DNA from 4 places in the Pseudomonas sp. GW821-FHT09C10 genome. Region 1 is predicted to be linked to each of the others. Evidence: predicted binding sites of a transcription regulator. Region 1 holds the regulator's gene; each other region holds the start of a gene.
What was found. The regulator FliA, encoded in region 1, starts transcription of late flagellar genes. The targets are predictions, from matches to a motif close to CTAAAGTTTNNNNNNNNNNNGCCGNTAA.
Positions count from the first base shown of each region.

Region 1 (7,767 bases):
AGGTGCCCTTGCCATGCAACTGGTCGAGCAACGCTTCGAATTCATCGTCAGTGATGTCGGTGCTGGCAGAAGCGGCAGGCGCATCCGCAGCATCGGCGGCGGCACCGGCAGGCGCCACGGCGTCGGCAGCGAACTGGCCCTTGCCGTGCAATTGATCGAGCAGGGACTCGAACTCAGCGTCGGTAATGTCCTCGCTGGTCGGCGCGGCAGCCGGGGCAGCCGGGGCAACCGCAGCCGGCGCTTCGGCTTCGGCCTTGACGGCACTGAGGGAGCTGAGCAGTTGCTCGAACTCGCTGTCCGTCACATCAGGCTCCGCCACCGGTTCCGGCTCGGGTGCGGCTTCGACCACCGGCGCTGCCGAGGTGTCGGCCGGCTCTGCATAGCGCGCCAGGGCGGCCAGCAGTTCCGGAGTGGCTGCGGTGATCGGGGCACGCTCGCGCACTTCGCTGAACATGCCGTTGACCGCATCCAGTGCTTCGAGAATCACGTCCATCAACTCCGAATCAACGTGACGCTCACCCTTGCGCAGGATGTCGAACACGTTCTCGGCGATGTGGCAGCACTCCACCAGCTCATGGAGCTGGAGGAAGCCGGCGCCCCCTTTTACAGTATGAAAACCGCGAAAAATTGCATTGAGCAGGTTCGCATCATCCGGGCGGCTTTCCAGCTCGACCAGTTGTTCGGACAGTTGCTCTAAAATTTCGCCGGCCTCTACAAGGAAATCCTGAAGGATCTCTTCATCGGCGCCGAAGCTCATGTGGGTGCTCCTTAGAAGCCTAAACTGGATAACAGGTCATCTACGTCATCCTGACCTGACACAACGTCTTCACGTTTATCGGCATGAATCTGCGGACCTTCACCCTTGGCGAGATGTTTTTGTGGATCTTTTTCAGAGAGGATCGCTTCGCGGTCATGTTCGATGCCGGCAAAACGGTCGACCTGGCCGGCCATGAGTACCAATTTGAGCAGGTTGCTTTCCACTTCGGTGACCAACTGGGTCACACGCTTGATCACCTGACCGGTCAGGTCCTGGTAATCCTGGGCGAGCAGAATGTCATTGAGGTTGCTGGAAACCATGCGGTTTTCCTGCTCGCTGCGTGACAAGAACCCTTCGACCCGACGGGCCAGCTCACGAAACTCTTCCGCACCGACTTCACGGCGCATGAAGCGGCCCCAGTCAACGCTCAGGGCGTGGGCTTCCGTGGCCATGCCGTTGACCAGGGGCGTGGCGTTTTCCACCAGGTCCATGGTGCGGTTAGCCGCCGCCTCGGTCAGCCTGACCACATAGGACAGGCGTTCGGTGGCGTCGGTGATCTGCGAAATCTCTTCGGCCTGGGGCATGTGCGGGTCAATCTGGAAATTGACGATCGCGCTGTGCAGCTCGCGTGTGAGCTTGCCCACTTCCTGGTACAGGCCGCGGTCACGGGTCTGGTTGAGCTCATGGATCAACTGCACCGCGTCGCCGAACTGGCCTTTTTCAAGGCTGTCAACCAACTGGTGAGCATGCTTTTTCAGGGTCGACTCAAAGTCTCCCTGTGACGTTTCTTTATGCTCCATAGCTCCCCCGCGATGGCATCAGCCGTGGATGCGTTCGAAGATCTTTTCGATCTTCTCTTTCAAGGCCTGTGCAGTGAATGGTTTGACCACGTAACCGTTGACCCCGGCCTGGGCGGCTTCGATGATCTGTTCACGCTTGGCTTCGGCGGTCACCATCAACACGGGAAGGCTGCGCAATTTTTCGTCGGCACGCACGTGGCGCAACAAGTCGATGCCGGTCATGCCCGGCATGTTCCAGTCCGTTACCAGAAAGTCGATGCTCCCGCTGTTGAGGATCGGAATCGCCGTAAGGCCGTCATCCGCCTCGACCGTGTTTGTGAACCCAAGGTCACGCAACAGGTTTTTTATGATCCGCCGCATCGTTGAGAAGTCATCAACGATGAGGATTTTCATGTTCTTGTCCAATTCGACCTCCAAGCAGTCTTAAACGCGCCCAGCACCTGGACGCGCCATTTCAATCAACAGGCATTACACAAAAAGGACTGCCAAGGGCACCACGGCCCGAGCCCGCGAAGGCCTATCACCTTCGCGGTATCGCTTTGCAATGCTCCCCACACTGCCTGTCAGCGCGCTCGCCACTCTCCCAGACGCCCCCGCAAGCGGGCCGCGCACTGGCTATGCAACTGGCTGACACGGGATTCGCTGACCCCCAGGACCTCACCGATTTCCTTGAGGTTCAGCTCTTCGTCGTAGTACAGCGCCAATACCAACCGCTCGCGCTCCGGCAAGTTGGCAATGGCGTCCGCCAACGCGCCCTGGAAACGCTCATCTTCCAGGTCACGGGACGGCTCCATATGCGCGCTCGCGCCGTCCTCGTGCAGCCCTTCGTGTTCGCCGTCCTGCAACAGGTCGTCGAAACTGAACAGGCGGCTGCCCAAGGTATCGTTCAAAATCCCGTAATAATCGTCGAGACTCAATTGGAGTTCGGCCGCAACTTCGTGATCTTTAGCGTCGCGACCGGTTTTTGCTTCAATTGCACGAATTGCGTCACTGACCATGCGTGTATTGCGGTGCACCGAACGCGGCGCCCAGTCACCCTTGCGCACTTCGTCGAGCATCGCGCCACGGATGCGGATACCCGCATACGTCTCGAAGCTCGCGCCCTTGCTCGCGTCGTACTTGGTCGACACTTCGAGCAGACCGATCATGCCCGCCTGGATCAGGTCTTCGACCTGGACGCTGGCGGGCAGACGTGCCAGCAGGTGATAGGCGATGCGCTTGACCAGTGGCGCATAGCGCTCGATCAACTCGCCCTGGCTGTCACGGGCAGATTTCTTGTAAGCGTTATAGCCGTTCGCTGTCATAGCACCGGTCCTGCACTCGTCTGATGCACCAATCGCTCGACGAAAAACTCCAGATGCCCCCGAGGGTTGGCAGGCAACGGCCAGGTATCGACCTTCTGGGCAATAGCCTTGAACGCCAATGCGCACTTGGAACGAGGGAACGCTTCGTAGACTGCACGCTGCTTTTGCACAGCCTTGCGCACACACTCGTCGTAGGGAACTGCACCGACGTATTGTAAGGCGACATCGAGAAAGCGATCCGTGACCTTGGTCAACTTGGCGAACAGGTTGCGGCCTTCCTGCGGGCTCTGGGCCATGTTGGCCAGGACGCGGAAGCGGTTCATGCCGTAGTCACGGTTAAGCAGTTTGATCAGGGCGTAGGCGTCGGTGATCGAGGTGGGTTCATCGCAGACCACCAACAAGACTTCCTGCGCCGCGCGCACGAAGCTGACCACGGACTCGCCGATCCCGGCGGCGGTGTCGATCACCAGCACGTCGAGGTTGTCGCCAATGTCACTGAATGCCTGGATCAGGCCGGCATGCTGCGCCGGGCTCAGGTGCACCATGCTCTGGGTACCGGAGGCGGCCGGCACGATGCGGATCCCGCCAGGGCCCTGGAGCAGCACGTCGCGCAGCTCACAGCGCCCCTCGATCACATCGGCCAGGGTATGTTTGGGCGTCAGTCCCAGCAGAACGTCGACGTTCGCCAGCCCCAGGTCAGCATCCAGCAGCATGACGCGACGGCCAAGCTCTGCCAGGGCCAGGGACAAATTCACTGACACGTTAGTTTTCCCGACGCCACCTTTGCCGCCGGTCACCGCGATCACCTGTACGGGATGCATGCTGCCCATTTTATTTCTTTACCTTGTCTTGCTTAGACGCAGGCTACATGGCTTGGCCGCGTGAATCGCTTGCAGACCATCGATGTAGGTACATTTCACGGTGTTCATCGCACCTCAACCCACCCGTTTTGCCGGGTTGTGGTAAAGGTCGGCGAACATATCGGCCATCGCTTCCTCGCTAGGCTCTTCTTGCATTTGCACGCTGACGGCGCGGCTGACCAGCTGATGACGGCGCGGCAGATGCAAATCATCCGGGATCCGCGGCCCGTCGGTCAGGTAGGCAACCGGTAGTTCATGGCTGATAGCCAGGCTCAACACTTCGCCCAGGCTGGCGGTTTCATCCAGTTTAGTCAGGATGCAGCCGGCCAGACCGCAACGCTTGTAGCTATGGTACGCAGCGGTAAGAACCTGTTTCTGGCTGGTGGTTGCAAGCACCAGGTAATTTTTCGACTTGATGCCACGCCCGGCCAGGCTTTCCAGTTGCAGGCGCAACGCCGGATCGCTGGCCTGCAGGCCGGCGGTGTCGATCAGCACCACGCGCTTGCGCAGCAACGGATCGAGCGCGTTGGCCAGGGACTGGCCCGGGTCGACGTGGGTGACCGGCACATTGAGGATACGGCCCAGGGTCTTGAGCTGTTCCTGGGCGCCGATGCGGTAGCTGTCCATGCTCACCAGTGCGATGTTGTTCGCGCCGTACTTGAGCACATAGCGCGCCGCCAGCTTGGCCAGGGTGGTGGTCTTGCCCATGCCGGCAGGGCCAACCATGGCGATCACACCGCCCTCTTCCAGGGGTTCGATTTCCGGGGTGGCGATCATCCGCGCCAGGTGGGCCAGCAACATGCGCCAGGCCTGGCGAGGCTCTTCGATTTCGGTGGTCAGGGCCAGCAGGTCGCGGGACAACGGGCCGGACAGGCCGATGCGTTGCAGGCGGCGCCACAGGTTGGCCTGGTGCGGTTTGCTGCCTTGCAGTTGGGTCCAGGCCAGCGAGCCCAGTTGCACTTCCAGCAGCTCGCGCAGGCCGTTGAGTTCAAAACGCATCGAGTCGAAGACACGCTGGTCGACTGCTGCAGCCGGGGCTGGCGCGGCAGGACGCGGCGGTTCGATGAACGTTGGCTCAACCAGCGGCTCGGCGGCGGTCAGCGGCAGGCCGGCGAACAACTGGCGATTGGTGGAGGCATCGCTGTCGCCACGCATGCTCAGTTCAGCCTGGGCCGAGACGATGCGCGAAGCGGTCTTGCGCAGCTCGTCTTCGAGCTCCATGTTCGGCACACGCGGCGCCAATGCCGAGGGGGTGTAGTCCAGGGCAGCCGTCAGCTCGACACCGCCGGCAATACGACGATTACCGATAATCGCGGCATCGGCGCCCAGCTCATCGCGGACCAGTTTCATGGCCTGACGCATATCGGCGGCGAAAAAACGCTTAACTTGCATAACCCACTACCCTCAGCCGTTGGGCCCTACTGTCGCGACGATAGTCACTTGCTTGTTGTCAGGAATTTCCTGATAAGCCAAAACGTGCAAATTCGGTACTGCCAGACGTCCAAACCGCGACAACATCGCCCGGACCGGACCCGCCACCAGCAGAATCACCGGTTGGCCCTGCATTTCCTGGCGCTGTGCGGCGTCGATCAACGAACGCTGCAGTTTCTCAGCCATGCTTGGCTCCAGCAGAACGCCCTCTTCCTGGCCTTGTCCTGCCTTCTGAATACTATTGAGCAATATTTGTTCCAACCTTGGTTCCAAGGTGATCACAGGCAGCTCGGAGTCAAGCCCTACAATGCTTTGCACGATGGCGCGGGACAATCCGACACGCACCGCCGCCACCAGCGCGGCGGTATCTTGACTCTTGGCGGCATTGTTGGCGATAGCCTCGGCAATGCTGCGAATGTCGCGTACCGGCACCTGTTCGGCCAGCAGCGCCTGCAGCACCTTGAGCAATTGCGACAACGACAGCACGCCCGGCACCAGCTCTTCTGCCAGTTTTGGCGAGGCCTTGCCCAGCAAACCCATCAATTGCTGGACTTCTTCGTGGCCGATCAGCTCGTGGGAGTGCTTGTACAGGATCTGGTTGAGGTGGGTGGCGACCACGGTACTGGCGTCCACCACGGTGTAGCCCAGGGACTGCGCCTGGCTGCGCTGGCTGATTTCGATCCACACCGCTTCCAGGCCAAAAGCCGGATCTTTGGCGGTAATGCCGTTGAGGGTGCCGAACACCTGGCCGGGGTTGATTGCCAGCTCGCGGTCCGGGTAGATCTCGGCTTCGGCCAGGATCACGCCCATCAGGGTCAGGCGGTAGGCACTCGGGGCCAGGTCGAGGTTGTCACGGATATGCACGGTGGGCATCAGGAAGCCCAGGTCCTGGGACAGCTTCTTGCGCACGCCCTTGATCCGCGCGAGCAACTGGCCGCCCTGGTTGCGGTCCACCAGCGGAATCAAGCGGTAGCCGACTTCCAGGCCGATCATGTCGATCGGGGTCACGTCGTCCCAGCCCAACTCCTTGGTTTCCTGGGCGCGGGCCGGGGACGGCAGCAGTTCCTGTTGGCGGGCGATCTCTTGCTGGGCCTGGACCTTGACCGCATTCTGCTTTTTCCAGAACAGGTAGGCAGCGCCGCCGGCCAGGGCCGCCATGCTCAGGAACGACACATGGGGCATGCCCGGCACGATCCCCATGATCGCCATGATGCCGGCCGCCACGGCCAGGGCCTTGGGCGAGGCAAACATCTGGCGGCTGATCTGCTTGCCCATGTCTTCGGAGCCCGAAGCACGGGTCACCATGATGGCGGCAGCTGTAGATAACAACAGTGATGGCAATTGCGCCACTAAACCGTCACCGATGGTCAGCAGGGCGTACACCTTGCCCGCATCGCCGAAGGTCATGCCGTGCTGGAAGATCCCGACCGCCATGCCGCCGATCAGGTTGATGAACAGGATCAGCAGGCCGGCGATGGCGTCACCGCGCACGAATTTGCTGGCACCGTCCATGGAACCGTAGAACTCGGCTTCCTGGGCGACTTCCAAGCGGCGGGCCTTGGCCTGGTTCTGGTCGATCAGGCCGGCGTTGAGGTCGGCGTCGATGGCCATCTGCTTGCCGGGCATGGCGTCGAGGGTAAAGCGCGCGCTCACCTCGGAGATCCGCCCGGCACCCTTGGTCACCACCACGAAGTTGATGATCATGAGGATCGCGAACACCACGATACCGACCACGTAGTTACCGCCGATCACCACCTCACCGAAGGCCTGGATCACCTTACCGGCAGCGGCGTGACCGTCCTGGCCGTGGAGCATCACCACACGGGTGGACGCCACGTTCAGCGCCAGGCGCAGCAGGGTCGCCACCAGCAGGATCGTCGGGAACACCGCGAAATCCAGCGGCCGCAAGGCGTAGACGCACACCAGCAGCACGACGACGGACAGGGCGATGTTGAAGGTGAAGAACACGTCCAGCAGGAACGGCGGCATCGGCAACATCATCATTGCCAGCATGACCAGCAGCAACAACGGCACACCCAGATTGCCCCGCGAGAGGTCAGTCAGGGTGCCACGGGCCGTGCTGAACATTTGAGAGCGATCCACCACCGGTATTCCTCGTTTCCTTGAAGCAAACTTTTGACGCCGGAAGGCGTCCTGGAGGCGGTATTGCAAGAAGCCTTCCAACTTTGCTTTTGAGGAGGTGGATCGCTACAGGCGCCCGAGTTCTATCGGATGTAAACACTCCAACGGTTAGAGAAAGCCTGCTCCCGCCCCACCGTTGGATCCGTTTGCATTTACTGCACGAGACCTTTCTATAACGGCCTCACATTGGCCGCCTGCGGCCCTTTTTGACCCGGAGTCACGTCGTATTCGACCTTTTGCTTTTCATCCAGGCTTTTGAAGCCCGCGCTGTCTATAGCGGAGTAATGGACAAATACATCCGCACTGCCGTCGTCGGGAGAAATAAACCCAAACCCCTTCTCCGCGTTAAACCACTTCACCGTGCCCGTTGCCATTGCCGTTCTCCCTAGATTTCACTCAAGAACCTGCGCCGGTGTCACAAGATACGCCTGACCCTAGACGCATACACACCATCGGGTCGATGGATCATCTGA
Region 1 covers NZ_JBWKPE010000012.1:27,350-35,116, forward strand. The annotation lists gene AC07OT_RS21635 (chemotaxis protein CheA) at 1-757, opposite strand, end outside; gene AC07OT_RS21640 (protein phosphatase CheZ) at 769-1,557, opposite strand; gene AC07OT_RS21645 (chemotaxis response regulator CheY) at 1,576-1,950, opposite strand; gene fliA (RNA polymerase sigma factor FliA) at 2,121-2,861, opposite strand; gene fleN (flagellar synthesis regulator FleN) at 2,858-3,691, opposite strand; gene flhF (flagellar biosynthesis GTPase FlhF) at 3,797-5,113, opposite strand; gene flhA (flagellar biosynthesis protein FlhA) at 5,126-7,240, opposite strand; gene AC07OT_RS21670 (cold-shock protein) at 7,465-7,668, opposite strand; gene AC07OT_RS21675 (S1 domain-containing protein) at 7,710-7,767, opposite strand, start outside.

Region 2 (7,767 bases), 150 kb from region 1:
GGTGATGGAACAAAGCACCCGCGGCCTGCAGGCGCAGAACGATGAAATCGAGCAGGCTGCCACCGCCGTGACCGAGATGAGCACGGCGGTGGACGAGGTCGCGGGTAATGCGGTGTCCAGCGCCGAGGCGTCCCAGGCTTCCGATGAAGACAGCAAGCACGGCCACTACCAGATCAGCGAAACCATCAGCTCGATCCAGAACCTGGTGGACGAAGTGCTCGGCGCCTCGAACAAGGCCGAAGGCCTGGCGCTGCAAGCGCAGGACATCAGCAAGGTGCTGGAAGTGATCCGTGGCATCGCCGGGCAAACCAACCTGCTGGCGCTCAACGCCGCGATTGAAGCGGCGCGTGCCGGTGAAGCCGGGCGTGGGTTTGCGGTCGTCGCCGACGAGGTGCGTTCGCTGGCACAGCGCACCCAGGACTCCACCGAAGAAATCGAACAGATGATCACCGGTATCCAGCAAGGCACCCAGGCCACCGTCGAGGCGCTGAACAGCAGCGCCGAGCACGCCGGCCAGACCTTGCAACGGGCCAACAGCGCCGGCAGCGCCCTGGAAAAAATCACCGCCGCCATCTCGCAGATCAGCCAGCGCAACCTGGTGATCGCCAGCGCCGCCGAGCAACAGGCGCTGGTGGCGCGCGATGTGGACCGCAGCCTGGTGAACATCCGCGACCTGTCCACCCAGACCGCCGCCGGCGCCACCCAGACCTCGGCCGCCAGCCAGGAACTGTCGCGCCTGGCAGTGGACCTGAATGGGCTGGTGACGCGGTTTGTCCTGTAATCAGTGAAGGCGGCGTGCAACACTCGCGGCCTTATTGATGTAGGAGTGTTCCGTGAGGCCTGTTGACACCCTTTACCTGCTGGGGCTCGCCGCCATCTGGGGCGCGAGCTTTTTGTTCATGCGCATCATCGCGCCGGAAATCGGCACGGTGCCGACCGCATTTTTCCGCGTATCGATTGCCGCCGCCGGGCTATTGGTGATCCTCGCGATGGCGCGGATGCGCTGGGATTTCCAGGGCAAGTTCAAGACGGTCCTGTTGCTGGGGGTGATCAACTCGGGGATCCCGGCGACCATGTATTCGGTGGCCGCCCAGGTACTGCCGGCGGGTTACTCGGCGATCTTCAATGCCACCACGCCGTTGATGGGGGTGTTGATTGGCGGGCTGTTTTTCAGCGAACGCCTCACCCCGTCGAAAATCGCCGGGGTGTGCCTGGGCCTGTTCGGTGTAGGCGTGCTGACCCGTGCAGGACCGGTGGCGTTTGACCTGGAATTATTGATGGGCGCACTGGCTTGCCTGTTGGCCACCACCTGTTATGGCTTTGCCGGGTTCCTCGCCAGGCGCTGGCTGGACCAGCGCGGCGGCCTGGACAGTCGTCTCGCGGCCCTGGGCAGCATGCTGGGCGCGACCCTGTTTCTGCTGCCGTTGTTTGCCTACAGCGCGATCAGCCATCCGCCGGCGAGTTGGGGTGGCTGGCAGGTCTGGTCGTCGCTGCTGGGGTTGGGGCTGGTGTGTACGGCGTTTGCGTACGTGTTGTACTTTCGGCTGCTCACCGCGATTGGGCCGGTGAGGTCGATGACCACCACCTTCCTGATCCCGCCGTTCGGCGTGTTGTGGGGGGCGTTGTTGCTCGACGAGCCGTTATCAATGGCGCATTTATATGGCGGCGTGTTGATTGCCGGGGCGTTGTGGCTGGTATTGCGGCCTCGAAAACCGTAGGCGCCGGCTGGCCGGCACCTACGGGGGGCATCAGTTTTTGCGGAACACGAAGACCAGCCCAATGATGATCAAGCCCATCCCCAACAGGCTCAGCATCGCGAGCCGATTGCCGAAGATCAGGTAATCCATCACCGCCGTCACTGCCGGCACCAGGTAGAACAGGCTGGTGACATTCACCAGGTTGCCCCGGGCGATCAGGCGGTACAGCAACAGCGTTGCCAGCAACGACACCACCAGGCCCATCCACAGCACCGGCAGGTAAAAGCCGGCGTTGTGTTCAACGTGGAACGGCTGGAACGGCACAAACACCGAACACAACAGCAGCCCCGCCAGGTACTGCACCGGCAGGGTGCCGAGGGGGTTGTCGGTGATGCGCTTTTGCATGATCGAGCCGAAGGTCATGCTTGCCAGAGCCAGCAGCCCGAACAGCATCCCGGCCAGGGACATGCCCGCCAGCCCGATGCCTTGGTAGACCACCATGATCAGCCCGGCCAAGCCCAGACTCAGGCCGAACATCCGGCGCCAGGATCGCTGGCGCTCCATCAGCACCACGGTGAGGATCGGCTGCACCCCCATGATGGTCGCCATGACGCCGGGGGTGACGCTGAGGTCCAGGGCCAGCAGATAGAAAATCTGATAGGCCCCCAGCAATACCAACCCGGTTGCCGCCGCGTACAACATGGGCTTGCCGGGACGCGGCAGTTTCAACCGCAGGACCGGCACCAGGATCACCAGCCCCGCCAGGGCGATGGCAAAACGGATCAGCAGGAAGGCGAAGGGCGAAGCATGGGCCAGGCCCAGTTTGGAGAAGATCGCCCCGCTGCTCCACAGCAGGACAAACAGGCTCGTCGAGGCCGCCGCGGCCACGGAGTGTTTCGAAAGAACGGACATGGTTACCACCTGTAATCAGGCAAAAAAAGCCGATTCAGCCGCAGAGGCTGAAATTCAGTAGTTTTTTTCAGGCAGGCAGAGCGGGCACAACAACGTGCCGATCAGCCCGAAATGCCAACACCCGGCGGTGATACGACTGCGTACACCGGCGTGCTACTGACAGGTGGGGGGTAGTGACTGATCTGCACAGGCTGCTTGTTCGCGCACGGCACGCGCACAGCGTTGACCGCTGAATCGACTACCGCTATGCGCAGGGAAGCTGGCATGTGCTGATCTTTTTGAAGGAATAAGGACGCAAGGACTATAACCAGCCGATGACATGTTTTGCAATCACTTGCCCAAGCCCTTTTGCGGGGAGGCGTTTTCACGTTTCGGCACGCAGGTCATCGCTATAATGCCGACCGGTTTTTTCCAAGGATTCCTCCATGCTCCCACTGCCCTGGCTGTACCTGGCGCTTCTTTCCATCGGCTATGTGCTGGCCTTGGCCTACGGGCAACTGGGCGCACTGGCGCTGGTGTCCGTCGCCCTGCTGTTGATCGCCGGCTATGCCGTACGCCAGCAGCGCACGCCGTGGGCGCGTTACCTGGGTCACGGGCTGTTTATCGTGTTGGCGCTAGGCCTGGCGATGCACTGGCTGCCGGGGTTCCATAACGGTCGCGGCATTGCCCCGCAGCGCTTCACCCCCGATGCCGTGCCGTTCTCGATGTACCTGAACCAGGACAAGCCGCTGATTGGTTTCTGGTTGTTGCTGGCCTGCCCGTGGATTGTGGCGCGGCGTCCGTTGCGCCTGTGGATCTGCGTCACCGCGTTGGTACTGACCCTTACCGCCATCGTTGCGCTGGGTGGCGCAACCCTGCTGGGCGTGATCAGTTGGGCGCCGAAATGGCCGGACCAGGCCTGGCTGTGGGTACTCAACAACCTGTTGCTGGTGACCCTGGTGGAAGAAGCCCTGTTCCGTGGCTACATTCAAGGCGGCTTGAGCCGACGCTTCAAACAGTTGCCCTACGGCGAAAACCTCGCGCTGCTGCTGGCATCGCTGCTGTTCGGCCTGGTGCACCTGGGTGCAGGGTGGCAATGGGTGCTGCTGGCGGGCATCGCCGGGGTCGGTTACGGCCTGGCGTATCGGTTTGGCGGGCTGGGTGCGGCGATTGCCACGCACTTTGGCTTGAATCTGCTTCACTTCGGGTTGTTTACCTATCCGATGCTGGCGGGTTGATATCCACTCGAGGAATGACCAACCCGCCGATTGTTGCAAAAATAAGTTAAATAAACCCCCGTTACCGCCGATACCCAATGAAAGCCTTGCGGATTGAACAATCATGCGTAATAACCAGCCCGTTACCCAGCGCGAACGTACCTTCCCCGCTCAGCAACGGTTGATCTCCACCACAGATGCCAAAGGCGTGATCACCTACTGCAACGACGCATTCGTCGAAATCAGTGGGTTCTCTCGCGACGAACTGGTGCGTGCCCCGCACAACCTGGTCCGTCACCCGGACGTGCCAGCGGCCGTGTTCGGGCATATGTGGACCACGCTCAAACAAGGCTTGCCATGGATGGGCATCGTTAAGAACCGTTGCAAGACGGGCGATCACTACTGGGTTAACGCCTATGTGACGCCGGTCTTCGAAGGCAACCAGGTGATCGGCTACGAATCGGTGCGCATCAAGCCCACCGCCGAGCAGATCCGCCGTGCCGAAGCGCTCTACCAACGCATCAACCAGGGCAAGTCGGCCGTTCCCCAGCGGGACAAGTGGCTGCCGGTGTTGCAGGACTGGCTGCCGTTTATCCTGATCAGCCAGTTGAGCTTCATGATCGGTGCGTCGCTCAACTCCCACTGGGGCTTTGCCCTGGCGGCGGGTTTGTCGGTGCCATTGGGCCTGCTGGGCCTGAGCTGGCAACAGCGCGGCCTCAAGCGCCTGCTGCGCCTGGCCGAACAGACCACCTCCGACCCGTTGATCGCGCAGATGTACACCGACAGCCGTGGTGCCCAGGCGCGCCTGGAGATGTCGATCCTCAGCCAGGAGGCACGTCTGAAGACCTGCCTGACGCGCTTGCAGGACACCGCCGAGCACCTCAACGACCAGGCGGCGCAGTCCAATACCCTGGCGCATAACAGCTCCAGCGGCCTGGAACGCCAGCGCGTGGAAACCGAGCAGGTGGCCACGGCGGTCAACCAGATGGCGGCGACCACCCAGGAAGTGGCCAGCCACGTGCAGCGCACGGCCGACGCGACCCAGGAAGCCAATCGCCTGACCGGTCGCGGTCGCGATATTGCCGGGGAAACCCGCGAGGCGATTCAACGTCTGTCGGTGGCCGTGGGGGAAACGGGCGTGACCGTCACCCAACTGGCCAAGGACAGCGACGAGATCGGCGGCGTAGTCGACGTGATCAAAGGCATTGCCGACCAGACCAACCTGCTGGCGCTCAACGCCGCCATTGAAGCGGCGCGAGCCGGTGAGATGGGCCGTGGGTTTGCGGTGGTCGCCGATGAAGTGCGCCAACTGGCGCAGCGCACGGCTGAGTCGACCGGGCAGATCCACGCCCTGATCGCCAAGCTGCAGCAAACCGCTGCCGCTGCCGTACAAACCATGGACACCGGGCATCGCCAGGCCGAAGAAGGCGTGGCGCGGGTGATGGAGGCGGACCAGGCATTGGTGGGCATCAGTGAAGCGGTGGCGCATATCACCGACATGACCACCCAGATCGCGGCCGCCACCGAAGAGCAAAGCTCGGTGGCCGAAGAGATCAGCCGCAATATCAGCACCATTGCGCTGTTGGCGGACGAGACCTCGGAGCAGGCAATGAACTCGGCGCAGTTGAGTGAAGAGCTGACGCATACGGCGAATACCCAGTATTCGTTGGTCGAGCGTTTCAACCGGTAGACCGATATCGGGAGCAAGCCCCCTCCCACAGTTAACCGCGTACATCCCTTGGAATGCGGTCGAATGTGGGAGGGGGCTTGCTCCCGATTGGCCCTAACAGGCGCTGAGAAACTCAGCCACCTGCACGGCCGCAGCCTCCAAATGCTGCTCATGCGTAAACCCCGAAGCCTTCAACGGCTTCAAATCATGATCTCCCGCCACCAGCCACATCACTTCGATGCTCGGCGACAAATCATAGCCCTCCACCGCCCCCCGATTGCCCAGGGCATCCCGTTCGCCCTGCACGATCAGCGTCGGCGTGCTCAGCCCGGCCAAATGCTCGACCCGTGGTTTCTCCGGTTTGCCCACCGCATAGAACGGATACCCCAGGCACACCAGCCCGTCGGCGGCCAATTCGTCCGCCAACAGACTCGCCATGCGCCCGCCCATGGACTTGCCGCCAATGGCCAGTTTCCCAGCGACATGACGTCGCACCTCGGCATACACCCCGCGCCAGGCTTCCAGCAGTCTTGGCGCCGGGTTGGGTGGGCGTTTGCCGCCGTCCACCCGGCGCTGGGCCATATAGGGAAACTCGAAGCGCAACACGTTGACGCCATGCCCGGCAAGGCGTGCAGCCATGTCGTTCATGAAGGATGAGTCCATCGGTGCGCCGGCGCCATGGGCCAGGATCAACGTCACGCAATCACCCGAAGCACGGCCCGACGCGACATCCCAAAGCCACCCGTGTTCCCGCACACACTGCGCCCATTGATCCCCGTCAATACTGGCCTTGTGCTCTTTGCCCATGCTTGCCTCGCTATTCAGTCTGCCTATAACTCCAGCCCAAGTGCCGCATTTGCTTGGGTTGAACCGTGGATGGGGAACCATGAACACTACTTTAAGTACCGCCTATAACTACAAGGTGGTCCGCCAATTCGCCATTATGACGGTGGTGTGGGGCATCGTCGGCATGGGGCTCGGGGTTTTTCTCGCCGCCCAATTGGTTTGGCCCGCGCTCAACTTCGACTTGCCCTGGACCAGCTTCGGCCGCCTGCGCCCACTGCACACCAACGCGGTGATCTTCGCGTTCGGTGGCTGTGCGCTGTTCGCCAGCTCCTTCTACTCGGTGCAGCGTACCTGCCAAACCCAGCTGTTCGCGCCGAAAATCGCCGCGTTCTGCTTCTGGGGCTGGCAACTTGTCATCCTCCTGGCCGCGATCAGCTTGCCCCTGGGCTACACCAGCTCCAAGGAATACGCCGAGCTGGAATGGCCGATCGACATCCTGATCACCATCGTCTGGGTGGCCTACGCCATCGTGTTCTTCGGCACGGTGATGAAGCGCAACACCAAGCACATCTACGTCGGTAACTGGTTCTTCGGTGCGTTCATCATCACCGTGGCGATCCTGCACATCGTCAACAACCTGGAAATCCCGGTCAGCCTGACCAAGTCCTACTCGCTGTACGGCGGTGCGACGGATGCCATGGTGCAGTGGTGGTACGGGCATAACGCGGTAGGCTTTTTCCTCACCGCCGGCTTCCTCGGGATGATGTACTACTTCGTGCCGAAACAGGCCGAGCGCCCGGTGTACTCCTATCGCCTGTCCATCGTGCACTTCTGGGCGCTGATCACCCTGTACATCTGGGCCGGTCCTCACCACCTGCACTACACCGCGCTGCCGGACTGGGCACAGTCCCTGGGCATGGTGATGTCGCTGGTACTGCTGGCGCCGAGCTGGGGCGGCATGATCAACGGCATGATGACCCTGTCGGGTGCCTGGCATAAGTTGCGCAGCGACCCGATCCTGCGTTTCCTGGTGGTGTCCCTGGCGTTCTACGGCATGTCGACCTTCGAAGGTCCGATGATGGCGATCAAGACCGTCAACGCCCTCTCCCACTACACCGACTGGACCATCGGCCACGTACACGCCGGCGCCCTCGGCTGGGTAGCGATGATCTCCATCGGCGCGCTGTACCACATGATCCCGAAAGTCTTCGGTCGCGAGCAGATGTACAGCCTCGGCCTGATCAACGCGCACTTCTGGCTGGCCACCATCGGCACCGTGCTCTACATCGCCTCGATGTGGGTCAACGGCATCGCCCAGGGCCTGATGTGGCGTGCGATCAACGAAGACGGCACCTTGACCTACTCCTTCGTCGAAACCCTGGTGGCCAGCCACCCAGGCTTCATCGTGCGGCTGGTGGGCGGTGCGGTGTTCCTCAGCGGCATGTTCCTGATGGCTTACAACACATGGCGCACCGTGCGCTCGGCACAACCTGTCGAAGCCGCACCT
Region 2 covers NZ_JBWKPE010000012.1:173,402-181,168, forward strand. The annotation lists gene AC07OT_RS22345 (methyl-accepting chemotaxis protein) at 1-781, shown strand, start outside; gene AC07OT_RS22350 (DMT family transporter) at 834-1,718, shown strand; gene AC07OT_RS22355 (DMT family transporter) at 1,749-2,609, opposite strand; gene AC07OT_RS22360 (CPBP family intramembrane glutamic endopeptidase) at 3,035-3,826, shown strand; gene AC07OT_RS22365 (methyl-accepting chemotaxis protein) at 3,930-5,495, shown strand; gene AC07OT_RS22370 (alpha/beta family hydrolase) at 5,589-6,281, opposite strand; gene ccoN (cytochrome-c oxidase, cbb3-type subunit I) at 6,361-7,767, shown strand, end outside.
Region 2: AC07OT_RS22365 (methyl-accepting chemotaxis protein) is a predicted target of FliA. The motif match lies at 3,873-3,900, and genes of this name have one in related genera.

Region 3 (7,767 bases), on a different contig from region 1:
AGTTCCTTGGCGTCAATTCTGTGACAAATATTGAACTGCCTAAAGGCTTTATGCCAGCACTCATTTGCATTTTTGCGGACTGGTTGGAAAACTTTTCCATGCGCGATTCCGCAACGGAACTTTCCGTAAATCCAGGCCAGCACAGGGTTTGAGGCCGCACATCCTATAGCAAAGTGGCCTTTTGCCCTTAGTTTTAAGACTAGTGGCAATTTGCCGATTTACTAGGGCGAGGCGACATAAGGTAGGGGGAGGGCAGAGCAGAGAAGGGAGGTGTCAGCGTAAAACCGGGTCAAATTTGATTCGGCGACCCACGACGAGCGTCAACAGAAGCAGGCTTGCGAAAACGCCGGCAGCGACGAATGCGCTGGTTTGCCCATCCTGGGAGCTTGCACTCAGTCCCATAAGGCCTGTGGCGATGGTGAGGCACAGAAACAGCCAGGCAAATTTGCTCATCATCAGTGTCCTTAAAAAACCCAGTGTTCAGATGCGGGCGCGGCCTGGGTGCCTTGAGTCAGGCGTACTGGCGCTTGTGCATTCGGTGTCATCACGGCCAGTTGCGGACGTTGTTGCAAGTGGTGGGGGACTGCCTGCTGGCTAATCTGAGCGGGGTCGTTGCTGCCCGTCGATTGAAAGTGGAACATCACCAGTGCAGCCAGGGCGACGGTGTTGAGAGCTAACAGAATGGCACTGTTCATGGTCGTGTTCTCCGTTTAATGCCTTGGCTGAATGGGGCTTGCAGGAGAACTGTTGCAGGTGTCGTGCCAAAATATAAATTCATTAAAATCAAGGGCTTGAGTTTACTTTAGCAGGGTACGGGGTTGCAATTTGCAATGCTGGCATTTTGGAGGAGTGCATTTTGCACGATCAGGCCAAGTGCCCGTATTTGCGGGGTGAAACCGCCATCGTTCCGGTAAGGCTCGGCCTACACTCAAAAAGCCCACGGACGACATGACAAAACCCAGTCCGGCCGTTAACATGCACGCCGTCTGTCGCAGTGCCCTTGGCCTGATGGCTGTCATTTGTCCCAGTAGCTCAATTGGATAGAGCATCCCCCTCCTAAGGGGAAGGTTGGCCGTTCGAACCGGCCCTGGGACACCAGATTCGTAGCTCATAAAGAAAGCCCCGCACAGAACCTCCTGGCGGGGTTTTTTTGTGGGCTCTGATCTTTTTGCACCCGGGTCGAACCTTGCCGCCGATCAAGGTTCACAGCAGGTGCCATGATGTATTTGTCGCAACGATGTACCTTGCGCGCCATCCGACAGCGTCTGAGCTGTTAAGCAAAATAATCCCCGGAAACAGCACATGTTGCCTGTCCGGACCCGGTCACCCCGGACTATCATGCCGATAGCCCTGTCTCTCACCGCAAGGAGCCGCTCGGAACGCCGATGCGCCAGATCTGGAAATCTTTTCGAGCCCTTTATTTCGCCTCCTTGATGATGCTGATTGGCTCCGGCCTGCTCAGTACCTACCTGGCCTTGCGCCTGGCGGCCGACCACGTCGACAGCCTATGGGTGGGTGCACTGATGGCGGCCAACTACTTTGGCCTGGTGCTGGGCGGCAAGATCGGGCATCGCCTGATTGCCCGGGTTGGGCATATTCGTGCCTACGCCACCTGTGCCGGGATTGTCGGTGCGGCGGTGCTGGGCCATGGCCTGGTCGATTGGCTGCCGGCCTGGATTGTGCTGCGGGTAATCGTGGGCCTGGGGATGATGTGCCAGTACATGGTCATCGAGAGCTGGCTCAATGAGCAGGCCGATGCCAAGCAGCGTGGCGTGGTGTTCAGCGGTTATATGATCGCCTCCTACCTGGGTCTGGTATTGGGCCAGTTGATACTGGTGATGCATCCCCAGCTTGGCCTGGAGTTGCTGATGCTGGTGGCGCTGTGCTTCGCCTTGTGCCTGGTGCCGGTGGCCATGACCCGACGCATTCACCCGGCGGCCTTGCATCCTGCGCCGATGGAGCCGCGCTTCTTTATCAAGCGTGTGCCGCAGTCGCTGAGTACGGTGTTGGGTGCGGGGTTGATCGTCGGTTCGTTCTACGGTCTGGCGCCGCTGTATGCCTCTCAGCAAGGGTTGAGCACTGAGCAGGTGGGCCTGTTCATGGGTAGCTGCATTTTTGCCGGGTTGCTGGTGCAGTGGCCGTTGGGCTGGTTGTCGGATCGTTATGATCGCGCGCTGCTGATCCGCTGCTTCGCCTTGTGCCTGGCGGTGGCGGCACTGCCGTTGGCAATCATGACCCAAGTGCCGCTGGAAGTGCTGTTTGTGGCGGGCTTCCTGTGTTCTCTCGTGCAGTTTTGCCTGTATCCATTGGCGGTGGCGTTTTCCAACGACCATGTAGAGGGGGATCGCCGGGTATCGCTGACGGCCATGCTGCTGGTGACCTACGGTATCGGCGCCAGTGTCGGGCCGTTGCTGGCGGGTGTGGTGATGAAGCTGTTCGGCAGCCAGATGCTGTATGCGTTTTTCAGTCTGTGCGCGCTGATCCTGGTGTGGCGAATCCGGCCTAAGGCGGTGACCAATCTGCACCAGGTGGAAGATGCCCCCCTGCATCACGTGGCAATGCCCGACAGTATGTCGAGTTCACCGCTGGTGGCGGCGCTGGACCCGCGGGTGGACGAGCAGGTGGTGCAGGAGCAGATGCAGACTGTCCCCGATCCCGAGCCGCAGGTCGATCCGGAGCTGCCGGTGGATGAGCCCGCCTTCGAAGGACCACCCGAGCCTCTGGGGCCGGACGAGCATCCCCACGAATTGAGCAGGGCGCGCCCCTGAAAGCAAAAACGGGCAGATCCCAAAGGGGGCTGCCCGTTTTTTTGCTGCGATGGTTAAGGATCAAAAATCGTCGTCTTTGTCGAACCGTCGTGCTTCACGCTGCAGCTGGTACACAAAACGCTCGACCTGGCGTTGCACCAAACCACTCATGTTGTGGAAGCGCACACCGGCAAAGGTCGTGTTGATCCTTTCCTCGAAGTGCAGGTATCGCAGTTCGACGGCGGTGGTCATGCTGCCAAACGGCAGGGCTGCGATAAATCGGTCGTAGACCTGGCCCAGTTGCAGGCGCTCGGAAATATCGCCTTCAAAACGCAATTTGCAGCCGGTGGCGGAAATATCCAGCAGTTTGCCGTTGATCGGCAACTGAAGCTTTTCGCCGCCCAGCTCGATATTCACCAGTTGCGCCAGCTTCAATGCGGCGCGGAAGGCATTGCGGCGCTGATGGTAGACCACCTCGTCCGGCAGGCTGCCGGTGTAGATACGGTGCCCGCCTTTTTCGCTGATGGTCAGGGTGCCATTGCTTTCCCAGGCGACGCGTACGCCATCATGGAAACCTTCGATGCGAAAGGGTTCGCCGTTTTCGAGGTAGCGCTCGCCGTCGCGGGGGATCATTTCGTCCAGCGCCAGCGAGTTGCTGTCGCGGTTGACATCCACCAGGTAGCTCTGGAAGCGCTGGCTGCGTTCGTGGAAAGTGATGATCAGCGGGTCATGGCTGTCTTGCAGCATCCGCAAGGTGCCGGCGATTTCCAGAGGCGTGGTGAGGACCTTGGGTGGCTGCGGGGCATCTTCCGCATTAAGGGCGTTGAACACGGTTCTTCCATCTCCAGACAAAATACGACTACACGCAAGAACCGGCATTTTGCCAGCATGTGGCGGGCCTTGGATAGGGCGCGCTGTAAACCGGTGTCAGGCTTGGCTGCGGGTGCTTGGCTTGACCAGGCGCGAGGTGGAGCCCTGGGCGTTATAGAGTGCCGGAGGCTCTCCGCCGTGGAGTATACGCAACTGGTTGGCGGTCGTAGCTTGCTGAAGCTGGATCGACTGACCGTTAAGCAGGTTGGCTTCCTGGCACTGGGCGAGCAATTGGTTGAGTTCTTTGCTCTGGCTCAGCAGTTGATCGCCGACCGAGGAGTGGCTGGCCAACTGCGCCAGGCCGTCGTGGTCTGCCGGCAGGCCGAGGCTGATGAGGATCTGGCTGCGTTTTTTGCCGTGCTGTTCCAGCAGGACGATCAACGACTGCTTGCGTGCCAGAATTTCTTCCAGCAGCGGCATGTCCCGGCCATAGAGGGCCAGTGATTCTTCTTTGAGCAGCTCGAGCAATTGTTGCGTCGGCGCTAGATCATCAATGATCAGTTGAAGCAAATGTTCGTCGTGATGCATGGCTGGCCTTGGGTTTTAAGCGTCCAAAAGCCCTGCGCAGGCCTTTGCCTAGCGCTCGGCTTCGAAGTTAAGCAGCTTGCTGGCTACACGGTTGCTGTCGACTTTATAGCTGCCATCGGCGATCGCCTGTTTCAATTCGGCCACGCGGGCTTTATTGACGACCGGTTGATCGCGCAGCGAGTCAGTGACCTTCTGCAACTGTTGAGCCTCATTGCTCAGGTGTACGGATTCCCCGCTTTGGCTGGCACTGGCCTGTTCTGCCTTGGCGGGCAGCGCCGGGGCCTTGGCTTCTACGCTGTCCTTGGGACTGGTAGTGCGCGTAGTGCCTGACGTCGTCGGGGTGTTATTCAAACGGCTGAAATCGATGACCATGATAAAAAAACCTCTGGGTATTTGGACGCTTGCCATGTTTTCGGCCATACCCGGACAAACTTTAGGCGCGAATGACAATAAATCTCCGCACGGGGCCTCTCGTGCACAGTGTAGGAAAACCCAGCGTCCTGTACCAGTAATCTATAAAGCGACCTCGACTTGCCCTGGGGCTGTTACTCGCGCCTTGATCACGCGGTTGGAGTTGAGGTTCTTGACGCGAATCTGTTCGCTCATGCCGCCGTTGGACAGCGCTTCGCCCGGCATTTTCACATTCAAGCCGCCGCTGCTCGCGGAAATCACCACCTGGTCGCCCTTGCGGATGACCTCCGCCTGTTCCAGGTGCACCAGGGTAATCACCTGATCGGTGACCACTGGTCGGGTCAATCTCTGCCCGATGGCCTGGTCCAGGGATGTCAGGTAGCCCTGGCTGATCTGGCTGATGTCGCGCTCACGCAGTACGACATCCTCGAAATCGATGATGCCCGTGCGCTTCAGTGGGCGTGCAACCACCACCACATCACGGAACAATTTGACCTGGGCCGGTACGAACACGGTCCAGGGCGAGGCGCCTTCGCAGCGTACCTTGACCGTTACGCGCCCGATGGGTTGGGCGGGACTTTCCAGGGTCGCTGTCAATTCCTTGTCGCACATCGGCATGCGCAGACGCGGGTCCAACTGGTTGACCTGGATTTCATAACGCCCCGGCGTCTGTGTGGTTGCCAGATAATCTTCTACAGTGAACTCAAGAAAGCCTTGAGTGACGCCGATAAGTAGATCAGGCAAGGTGAGGTTCTCTGCACGGGCCGTGGTGCCCAGGCTGAAGGCAAGCAGCGCCAGCGGTGCGCAGAGCGATCTGCAAAACCGTGTCAGGTGAAGGCGTCGGGAAACTGTCGTTGTAATGTCCATAATTGAACAAATAGCAAAGCTCGTGCCGTTTTAGTGTTGGGGCGCGCCGCCCTTGTAGGTATAGCCAAAGGTTTTAGCGTAGGAGTCATGGCATGGCAGGAGTAATGGATTCAGTAAACCAGCGTACACAGCTGGTAGGGCAGAATCGCCTGGAGTTGCTGCTGTTTCGCCTGGATGGCAAGCAGCTGTATGGCATCAACGTATTCAAGGTGCGGGAAGTGCTGCAATGTCCCAAGCTGACGATCATGCCCAAGTCCAGTCCGGTGGTGTGCGGTGTGGCGAATATTCGTGGTGCGACTATCCCGATTCTTGACCTGGCCCTGGCCACCGGCTCGGCCGGCCTGCAGGATCGCGAGAACCCGTTCGTGATCATTACCGAGTACAACACCAAGACCCAGGGTTTCCTGGTGCGCTCGGTGGAACGCATCGTCAACATGAACTGGGAAGAGATCCATCCGCCGCCCAAGGGCACCGGTCGCGATCACTACCTCACGGCGGTGACGCGGGTCGATAACCAGTTGGTCGAGATCATCGACGTGGAGAAGATCCTCGCCGAAGTGGCGCCCACCTCGGAGTCGATTTCCGTGGGAGTGGTCGACGCCGAAACGGCGCACAAGGCGGTCTCGCTGCGTGTACTGACGGTGGATGACTCCTCGGTAGCGCGCAAACAGGTGACTCGTTGCCTGCAAACCGTCGGCGTGGACGTTGTCGCCCTCAATGACGGGCGCCAGGCATTGGATTACCTGCGCAAGCTGGTGGATGAAGGTAAGAAGCCGGAAGAAGAATTCTTGATGATGATCTCTGACATCGAGATGCCGGAAATGGACGGCTATACCCTCACTGCAGAGATACGCAGCGATCCACGCATGCAAAAACTGCATATCATCCTGCATACTTCGTTGTCGGGCGTATTCAATCAGGCGATGGTCAAGAAAGTCGGTGCCGATGACTTCCTGGCCAAATTCCGCCCTGATGACCTGGCATCCCGGGTAGTCGACCGGATCAAGGCAGCAGATCACGGCTAGGGTTTTCCCCTGGCGGTCATACGATTTTAGAGGCGGTATCAGTGTCTACGGGTAATTTGGATTTTGAACAGTTCCGGGTCTTCCTGGAAAAAGCCTGTGGCATATTGCTCGGTGAAAACAAGCAATACCTGGTATCCAGCCGTCTTAACAAACTGATGGAGCAGCAGGGCATCAAGTCCCTGGGCGAGTTGGTTCAGCGGATCCAGGGGCAGCCGCGCAGTGGCCTTAAGGAGATGGTGGTCGATGCCATGACCACCAACGAAACCCTGTGGTTTCGCGATACCTACCCCTTTGAAGTGCTCAAGAGCAAAGTGCTGCCGGAGGCCATCAAGGCCAGCCCGGGCCAGCGCCTGCGTATCTGGTCGGCCGCCTGCTCTTCGGGTCAGGAACCGTACTCGATTTCGATGTCCATCGATGAGTTCGAGCGGACCAACATGGGCCAGCTTAAAGCCGGGGCGCAGATTGTCGCCACCGACCTGTCCGGCACCATGCTCACCAACTGCAAGACCGGTGAGTACGACAGCCTGGCCCTGGGCCGTGGCTTGTCCCAGGAACGTTTGCAACGCTACTTCGACCCGAAAGGGGCAGGGCGTTGGGCGGTCAAGGCGCCGATCAAGAACCGTGTGGAGTTTCGCTCGTTCAACCTGCTCGACAGCTACGCCAGCCTGGGCAAGTTCGACATGGTGTTCTGCCGCAACGTGCTGATCTACTTTTCGGCCGAGGTGAAGAAAGACATCCTGTTGCGCATCCACGGCACCCTCAAGCGTGGCGGCTACCTGTTTCTCGGTGCATCCGAGGCGCTCAATGGTTTGCCGGATCACTTCCAGATGGTGCAATGCAGCCCTGGGATCATCTACCAGGCGAAATAATCAGGCCAAATAATAATGTGGGAGGGGGCTTGCGCCCCGATAGCGGTGTATCAGTGATAGAGACATCAACTGATCAGCCGCTATCGGGGGCAAGCCTCCTCCCACATTTGTTTCTGCGGCAAAGTTGAAGAAAGCGGCAACTCCCCATTGCCGCTTTACTGGCGCCACGCGGAAACCCGTTGCCGCTTTTCTGGCATTGCCGCCGGCAAGCTCCTCGCAACCCCTTGATTTACGGGGGTATCAGATATTGGCATGCGCCTTGCTATAACCCTGTTAACGAACAGCAGGTCAGCCTAAAGGTTTCCGCCATGAGCATCAGCTTCGATAAAGCGCTCGGTATCCACGAACAAGCCCTGGGCTTCCGCGCCCAGCGTGCCGAAGTCCTGGCCAACAACATTGCTAACGCCGATACCCCGAACTACAAGGCTCGGGACCTGGATTTCTCTGCCG
Region 3 covers NZ_JBWKPE010000003.1:141,771-149,537, reverse strand. The annotation lists gene AC07OT_RS07660 (PA3371 family protein) at 274-453, opposite strand; gene AC07OT_RS07655 (hypothetical protein) at 465-695, opposite strand; tRNA gene AC07OT_RS07650 (tRNA-Arg) at 1,022-1,098, shown strand; gene AC07OT_RS07645 (MFS transporter) at 1,386-2,768, shown strand; gene AC07OT_RS07640 (flagellar brake protein) at 2,829-3,578, opposite strand; gene AC07OT_RS07635 (flagella synthesis protein FlgN) at 3,675-4,145, opposite strand; gene flgM (flagellar biosynthesis anti-sigma factor FlgM) at 4,194-4,517, opposite strand; gene flgA (flagellar basal body P-ring formation chaperone FlgA) at 4,659-5,423, opposite strand; gene AC07OT_RS07620 (chemotaxis protein CheV) at 5,516-6,448, shown strand; gene cheR (protein-glutamate O-methyltransferase CheR) at 6,490-7,317, shown strand; gene flgB (flagellar basal body rod protein FlgB) at 7,626-7,767, shown strand, end outside.
Region 3: flgM (flagellar biosynthesis anti-sigma factor FlgM) is a predicted target of FliA. The motif match lies at 4,555-4,582, and genes of this name have one in related genera.

Region 4 (7,767 bases), on a different contig from region 1:
CCCATGCTTTGCAGGCTGATGGTCATCGGCTGCTGGAACTGCTGCATGTCGAGGCTGATACGCAGTTGGCCGGCCTTCACATCCTGAAACGTGATATTGCTCTGGTACAGGCCTTCGGCTTCGCCCAACAGGCCGTTTTTCGGGCGCTGCCCGGCTTCGGCCATGATGCGGTTGTCCACGCTGTAGATGGCGGCATGGGCCACCAACGGGTTCTTGGTCAGGTTGTTGAGCAGCACGTTGAGGCTGAGGATGTCATTGGACACCAGCAGCTCAGTCGCCGAAGTGGCGGTCTGCGTGGTCAGGCTCTCGCCCAGGGCGTCGGCTTGCTCGTGCATGGCCTGCTTGAATTGCAAACCCATCACGCAGGCGTAGATCACCAGGGCCAATGCGACCAGGATCACGTTATGGCTGGCGATGCGTAATGCGATCGGTACACGGCGGTGGCGCAGTGCCCGGAAGATCAGCAGGAAGAAGTTGTCGGTTTTTACTGGCGTGGGCCGGTTCACTTGAGCTCGGCTCTTGGTCCGTGAAGTTGACGCGCAGTATAGCGACAGGCCCAAGACCGGCAAAGCGCTGGCTGTGCCCGATGGTCACTGAAAGTGGGTAGAATGCGGTTTTTTTCCAGCCTGGGGGTGCGCCTTGCGCGAAATTGTCCTGATTAACATCACTGGTGAAGACCGCCCAGGTCTTACCGCAGCCATTACCGGCGTTCTGGCCCAGGGTGGTGTGAACATTCTCGACATCGGCCAGGCGGTGATCCACGACACGCTGTCGTTCGGCATCCTGGTGGAAATCCCCAGCACCGAGCAGGCCTCATCGGTGCTCAAGGACATCCTGTTTACGGCGTATAAGCTCGATCAGCAGGTGCGTTTCACCCCGGTGTCCGAAGCGGATTACCAGCAGTGGGTGGCCGGCCAGGGCAAGAAGCGCCATATCGTGACGCTGCTGACCCGCAAGGTCACCGCCGAACAGCTGCAGCGCGTCAGCTCCATTACCGCGCAGTATGGTTTGAACATCGACCATATCGACCGTCTGTCGGGGCGCATGCCATTGGACACCCCGGCCGACAAGGGCAAGGGCTGCATCGAGTTCTCCGTGCGCGGTGAGCCGGCCGACCCGCAAGCCCTGCGCGCCGAATTCCTCAGCGTGGCCCAGGAACTGAATGTCGATATCGCCTTCCAGGAAGATTCGCTGTTCCGCCGCAACCGCCGTCTGGCGGTGTTCGACATGGACTCCACGCTGATCGAAGCCGAAGTCATCGACGAACTGGCCAAGGCGGCCGGCGTGGGTGAGCAGGTGTCCGAAATCACCGAGCGCGCCATGGCCGGGGAATTGGATTTCCGCGCCAGCTTCAAGGAGCGCCTGGCCTTGCTCAAGGGCCTGGACGTGAGCGTGCTGGACTCCATCGGCGCGTCGCTGCGCCTGACCGAAGGCGCCGAAACCCTGTTTGCCGAACTCAAGCGCCTGGGCTACAAGACGGCAATCCTGTCGGGTGGCTTCACCTACTTCGCCAAGCAATTGCAGGCCAAGCTGGGCATCGACTATGTGTTCGCCAACGAATTGGAAGTGGTGGATGGCAAGGTGACCGGCGTCGCGGTCGAGCCGATTGTCGATGCGCAGCGCAAGGCGGATCTGCTGAAGGAACTGGCCCACAAGGAAGGTTTGCGTCTGGAGCAGACCATTGCGGTCGGTGACGGCGCCAACGACCTGCCGATGCTGGCCATTGCCGGTTTGGGTGTGGCATTCCGTGCCAAGCCATTGGTCAAGCAATCGGCCAAGCAGGCGATTTCTACCCTGGGGTTGGATGGCGTGCTGTATCTGCTGGGTTTTCGCGACCGCGACGGTCAGTTGTAACTGACTAAATGTGGGAGGGAGCAACCCCCCTCCCACATTGGGTTCGGCGTCAGGCTTTAGGTAAAGCGATGCCTTGGCCCATCTGCACCGGCGAACCCGCCACCAGTTCTTCAGCCCACTTCACCTGATCCGGCCCGAACAGCACGATCGCAGTGGAGCCCAACTTGAAGCGACCCAGTTCCGCACCCTTCTCCAGGTGAATCGGCGCGCGCGCAGCTTCGTCATAGCGGAAGGTTTTCAGCTCGCGCTTCGGCGGAGTCACCAGGCCGGCCCATACGGTTTCAATCGACGCGACAATCATCGCACCGACCAATACCACGGCCATCGGGCCGCGTTCGGTGTCGAACAGGCAGACAACGCGCTCGTTACGCGCAAATAACTCCGGCACGTTTTCGGCGGTAGTCTGGTTCACCGAGAAAATCCGCCCAGGTACGTAGACCATTTCACGCAGGGTACCGGCCAGAGGCATATGCACACGGTGGTAGTCCTTCGGCGACAGGTAGATGGTGGCGAAATCACCGCCCATGAACGGCGCGGCGACCGCTGCATCGCCGCCCAACAGTTCCAGCACGCTGAAGCTGTGGCCTTTGGCCTGGAACACACGACCGTGTTCGATGGGGCCAAGCTGGCTGACTGCGCCATCGGCTGGGCTCAATACGGCGCCAGGGGTCTGGTCCAGTGGGCGGGCACCGTCTTTCAGGGCGCGGGTGAAGAAGGCGTTGAAGTGCTCGTAAGCGGTCACGTCTTCCACCAGGGCCTGGGACATGTCCACTTGATAGCGCTTGGCGAACCACGTGGTGAAGGCATTCTTGAACCAGCGCACGCGGCACTCGGCGATGCAGCCGGCCAACCGCGACAGCAGGTGGTGCGGCAGCAGGTACTGGCTGAGGATAAACAACTGCTTTTTCATTAACTGTCCTTAAACCTTAAATCTCGACGGGGGTGTCGGGGTGGTTGCCCCATTCGCCCCAGGAACCGGCATAACCTTTGACTCGCGGATAACCGAGCGCCTTGGCCACCAGGTAGGTGAAGCCAGAGCGATGATGAGTCTGGCAGTGGGTGATGATTTCTTTGTCTTTGGTCAGCCCGAGGTCTTCGAGGATCTGCGGCATGTCGCGGCGAATGCGCAGGTTGCGTGCCTTGTCCATGCCGGCAGTCCACTCGAAATTCACCGCGCCGGGGATGTGGCCGCCTTTGGCCGCGAGGACTTTCTCGCCGGAGTATTCCAGCGGGCCACGGGCATCCCAGATGCCCAGGTCGGCAGCCCCAAGACGGCTTTGCAGGTATTCGCGGGTGGCGGTGGGGCCATCGTGCAGCGTAAGGCTGACCGGGCCGCCGGCCGGGGCGGGCACGTCGGTGGAGAGCGGGTGCTTGCCCTCCAGCCACGCCAGCAGGCCGCCATCCAGGTAGTGGTATTTCTGGTGGCCGATCACATCGAGCATCCAGATGAAACGCCCGGCCCAGCCCCCGCCTTCGTCGTCATAGACCACGTAGGTAGCGTCGGGCGTGTGGCTCAGTTCGCCGAACAGTTTCTCAAGCTCGGCCTTGCCGGGCAGCAGGCCGGGTGCCGGCGCCTGGCCCAGCTGGGTGCGCTTGGGGTCAACGAAATGCGCGCCGGGGATGTGCCCTTCGGCGTAGCGGGCGGCACTGGTGAGGTCCACCAGAATCAGGTGTTCGGCATCCAGTTGAGCGAGCAGGTCACTGGACTCGATCACCAGCGGCAAGCCAGAGAAGTCAGGCATGTGAGGTCTCCTGGGCACAAATGTTGGCGATTAAAGGACGGCGATTGTAGCGCAAGCATCAAGCGCTGCGGTTGGTAAAGCTGTGCAGGGCTTTCTCGATGCATTGGGCGGTTTTACCGAAGGCCTGCACGGTGGTTTCCGAGAACGGCCCGCCGCCCTGGTCGGCGACCATCACCATCACCACGCGACCGTTGCAGCTCATGGACCGCAACAACAGGTGCTCGCCGGTGAACAGGCGGCGCAGGATCGGCGGCAGCAGTGCCGAGAACTGGGCGTGGTTTTCCGGTGTGAGGCGCACCTGGGCGGACTTTTCCAGCAGGCGCTGCAGCAGCGTGCTGTTGACCACATCCAGGCTCAGGTTGGCGGCGTCCTTCGGCAGGCCGTCGGCCTGATGTACGCGCAAGGTGCTCAGGGCACGATCGGCCATGAACAGCATGACGCGCTGCATGCCGCTGGCCACCAGGGCCTCCTTGGCGCACGTGGTCAAATGCATGGCGTTGGCAAAGCGGCTCGGCTCTACCAGCAGTTCGGTACAACGCTTGCGCCAGACAGCCAGGGCTTCGGCGGTGGGCGGTGGTGCAGGCAGCAGGCCGCGATGAATCTTGTGCACATGCCACGGCCAGATCAGCGACAGCGCCGGGTGCCAGAGGTCGGGCATCAAGGTGCTGCGAGCGCTGGTGACGGCTTGCTGGTGCACCTGTTGCTGCACCTCGCCCAGGGGCTGTTGCAGGTACAACGCGGTGAGGTACTGCCAGCGCTGGGTGTGCGGGCAGGTCCAGGACTCCTGGGCCGACATCGCCAGGCCGTTGGCCAGCAGCACCGTATTGGCCGGCTGATTCAACCAGCGGCGCAGGTTGGGATCGGCGTCGAGCAATTGCTGGTGACGAAGAGGGTCGTCTTCGCGGGCGATGTGCAGGGCCTTGACCAGCAAGCGCTGCTCGGTCCGCAGCAAGGTATACCCCTGGGATACCCAGATCGGCAGGTGCCAGGTCTCGGTCAGGCCGAGGCACAGGTCCAGCAGGCGCACGCCGAACAATGCCTGTTCGACCTTGCGTGCCGACTCGCCTTTGTGGATGACCCGCAGTTCCCATTCTTCCAGGAGCTTGGGGTAGGCAACGGCCATCGGCCACAGCGGTGAAAGAAACAGCAGGCTGCCCCAGTGAATGTCCTGCCACAGCCGCGCCAGGCGACTGCCGAACAATCCATTGGCTTGTTGCGAGGCGTGCTGGCTGACCAGCAACAGCTGGCGCAGCGCTACGGGAATTTCATGGGCCGGCACCGACGGCAGGCGTGCCAGCAGTTCCTCGGCGCGTTTGAGGCCCAGGCGGTTAAGCGCCACTTCGAGGTTTTCCGCCGGCGCCGTCAGGCTGCCATGGGTGTGGCTGTTGGCCTCGCGCATGACGCTGAGTACGAGGGCCGGGCTGTTTTGCATCAGCTCGGCAATATCTCGCAACGAACTGCGGCTATCGCGGATGGCTTTGCACACGCGGTCATGGCTGGCCTGTGGAACAGGCAGCAGCACTTCGTCCAGGCGCTTGATCCAAGCGGCTAGAGAAGCAGGTTTTGCAGTTGGGACTGTCGTTTCATTAGCCATGATTGGGGCGCGATCATCACTTGCGGTCAACACACCCGGAGCGGGCCGAACTGGCTTTTCGCCTTAACGGGCTATAGTCTGGCGCAGTTTTGCCGATAAGTAGAACAAGAGTTTTTCAGTTCCCCCAAATATGTCCATGAACCCGACGGCGCAAGTACTCATCTCCTATGGCTAAAATTATCGGCATTATCGTCGTCTTCGCGAGCGTGCTCGGCGGCTACGTCCTGTCCCACGGTAAAATTGCGGCACTGATCCAGCCTTTCGAGGTGATGATTATCGGTGGTGCGGCATTGGGTGCCTTCCTGCAGGCGAACCCCGGCTACATGACCATGCACGTGATCAAGAAGTCGCTGAGCATGTTCGGTTCGCGCTTCACACACACGTTCTACCTGGAAGTGCTGGGCCTGGTTTACGAGATCCTCAACAAGAGCCGCCGCGAAGGCATGATGGCCATCGAGGCCGACATCGAAGACGCCGCGGCCAGCCCGATTTTCGCCAAGTACCCGGCCGTGCTCAAAGATGAGCGCATGACCGCCTACATCTGCGACTACCTGCGCATCATGTCCTCCGGCAACATGGCTCCCCATGAGCTTGAAGGCCTGTTCGACATGGAATTGTTCAGCCTCAAGGAAGAATTGGAGCATCCTTCCCATGCCGTGACCGGTGTAGCCGACGGCATGCCCGGCTTCGGTATCGTCGCGGCGGTACTGGGTATCGTGGTAACCATGGCCTCCCTGGGCGAAGGTGACCAGGCGGCTATCGGCATGCACGTAGGTGCGGCGCTGGTGGGTACCTTCTTCGGTATTCTCGCGGCCTACGGCTTCTTCGGCCCGCTGGCGACCTCCCTGGCCCACGACGCCAAGGAAGAAATCAACCTGTACGAATCGATCAAGGCCAGCCTGGTGGCGTCCGCTTCCGGCATGCCGCCTTCGTTGGCGGTGGAGTTCGGTCGCAAGGTGCTGTACCCGAAGCATCGCCCAAGTTTCGCCGAGCTGGAACAAGCGGTTCGCGGTCGCTAAGCCATGGAAAACAACCAGCCGATAATCATCAAGCGCGTCAAGCGCTTCGCTGCGGGGCACCATGGCGGCGCCTGGAAAATCGCCTTCGCCGACTTTGCCACGGCGATGATGGCGTTCTTCCTGGTGCTGTGGCTGATGTCCACCGCCACGCCCGAACAGAAGATTGCCATTGCCGGCTACTTCAAAGACCCGATTGGCTTCTCGGAAAGCGGCACGCCCTTCGTGATCGACCTGGGCGGTTCGCCGCAGTTGGCGCCTGAGCGCACCATCAACCCGGAAGTCAAAACCGAAGCACCGCAGGAAAAAATCCCGATCGAGCGCGATACCGTCGAAGCCATGGCCGAGCAGGTCGAGCAGGAGCGTCTTGAACTGTTGCTGCAAGAGTTGCAGACCAAGGTTGAGGAAAACCCGCAACTGCTGAAGTTCAAGGATCAGATTTCGTTCGAGATCACCCCGGATGGCTTGCGTATCCAGATCACCGACGCCGCCAACCGGCCGATGTTCGACTCTGGCAGCGCGCGTTTGAAACCGTACTTTGAAGACATCCTGCTGGCCATGGCCGACACCATCAAGGCGGTGCCGAACAAGATCAGCATCAGCGGCCACACCGATGCCAAGCCTTACGCGGGCCAGGGTGACTTCGGCAACTGGGAGCTTTCCGCCAACCGTGCCAACGCCGCGCGTCGGGCACTGGTGGCCGGCAGCTACCCCGACCCGCAAGTCGCGCGCGTGGTGGGCTTTGCGTCCTCGCAGCTGTTTGACCCCAAGGATCCGTTCAACCCGATCAACCGCCGCATCGATATCGTCGTGCTGACCAAAAAGGCCCAGCGTGCGATTGAAGGTGACCAACATGTCGCGCCGCCGGTGCCAACCCAGGGAGCGGGCGGGCCAGGTGAAGTGCCGGCCGACCCTAACGCCATCCCGCCAGGGCAGGAGCCATTGCCGGCCCATGAACTGCGGCAGAAGCTGAACCTGTTTGATGATGGTGGGGTGAAAGATCCTACGGTGCCGGGGACGGGTTCCTAAGCCATATACAACAAGGCCGCGATGATCGCGGCCTTGTTGTTTCGCCAGTTTAGTAACTGCTTTCCGGCAAGCTCGCAATAATCGACCGATAGCTGTTCATCCGCTGCTGCTGCACGCGGCCGTCTTCCAAGGCCTTGAGCAGGGCGCAGCCCGGCTCGCGATCGTGTTTGCAATCGCGGAAGCGGCAGGTGCCGATCAGGTCGTTGAATTCGATAAAGCCCGCTTCCACGTCGCTGCGGCTGACGTGGCCGAGGCCGAATTCACGGATGCCCGGGGAGTCGATCAACTCACCGCCGCCCGGGAAGTGGAACAGCCGCGCCGTGGTGGTGGTGTGGGTGCCCTGGCCGGACAGCTCCGACAGCGGGCCCACGCGGGTATCGACTTCCGGCAGCAGGCTGTTGACCAGCGAGGATTTGCCTACGCCCGACTGGCCGACAAAGACGCTGATACGTCCGTCCAACTGCTGTTGCAGCTGTTCCATGCCATTGCCGTGATGGGCCGAGACTTCCAGCACCGGGTAGCCCAGGGTGCG
Region 4 covers NZ_JBWKPE010000011.1:94,146-101,912, forward strand. The annotation lists gene AC07OT_RS20675 (AhpA/YtjB family protein) at 1-506, opposite strand, end outside; gene serB (phosphoserine phosphatase SerB) at 640-1,854, shown strand; gene asd (archaetidylserine decarboxylase) at 1,904-2,764, opposite strand; gene AC07OT_RS20690 (rhodanese-like domain-containing protein) at 2,781-3,596, opposite strand; gene AC07OT_RS20695 (HDOD domain-containing protein) at 3,655-5,190, opposite strand; gene motA (flagellar motor stator protein MotA) at 5,358-6,209, shown strand; gene motB (flagellar motor protein MotB) at 6,213-7,235, shown strand; gene rsgA (small ribosomal subunit biogenesis GTPase RsgA) at 7,285-7,767, opposite strand, start outside.
Region 4: motA (flagellar motor stator protein MotA) is a predicted target of FliA. The motif match lies at 5,262-5,289, and genes of this name have one in related genera.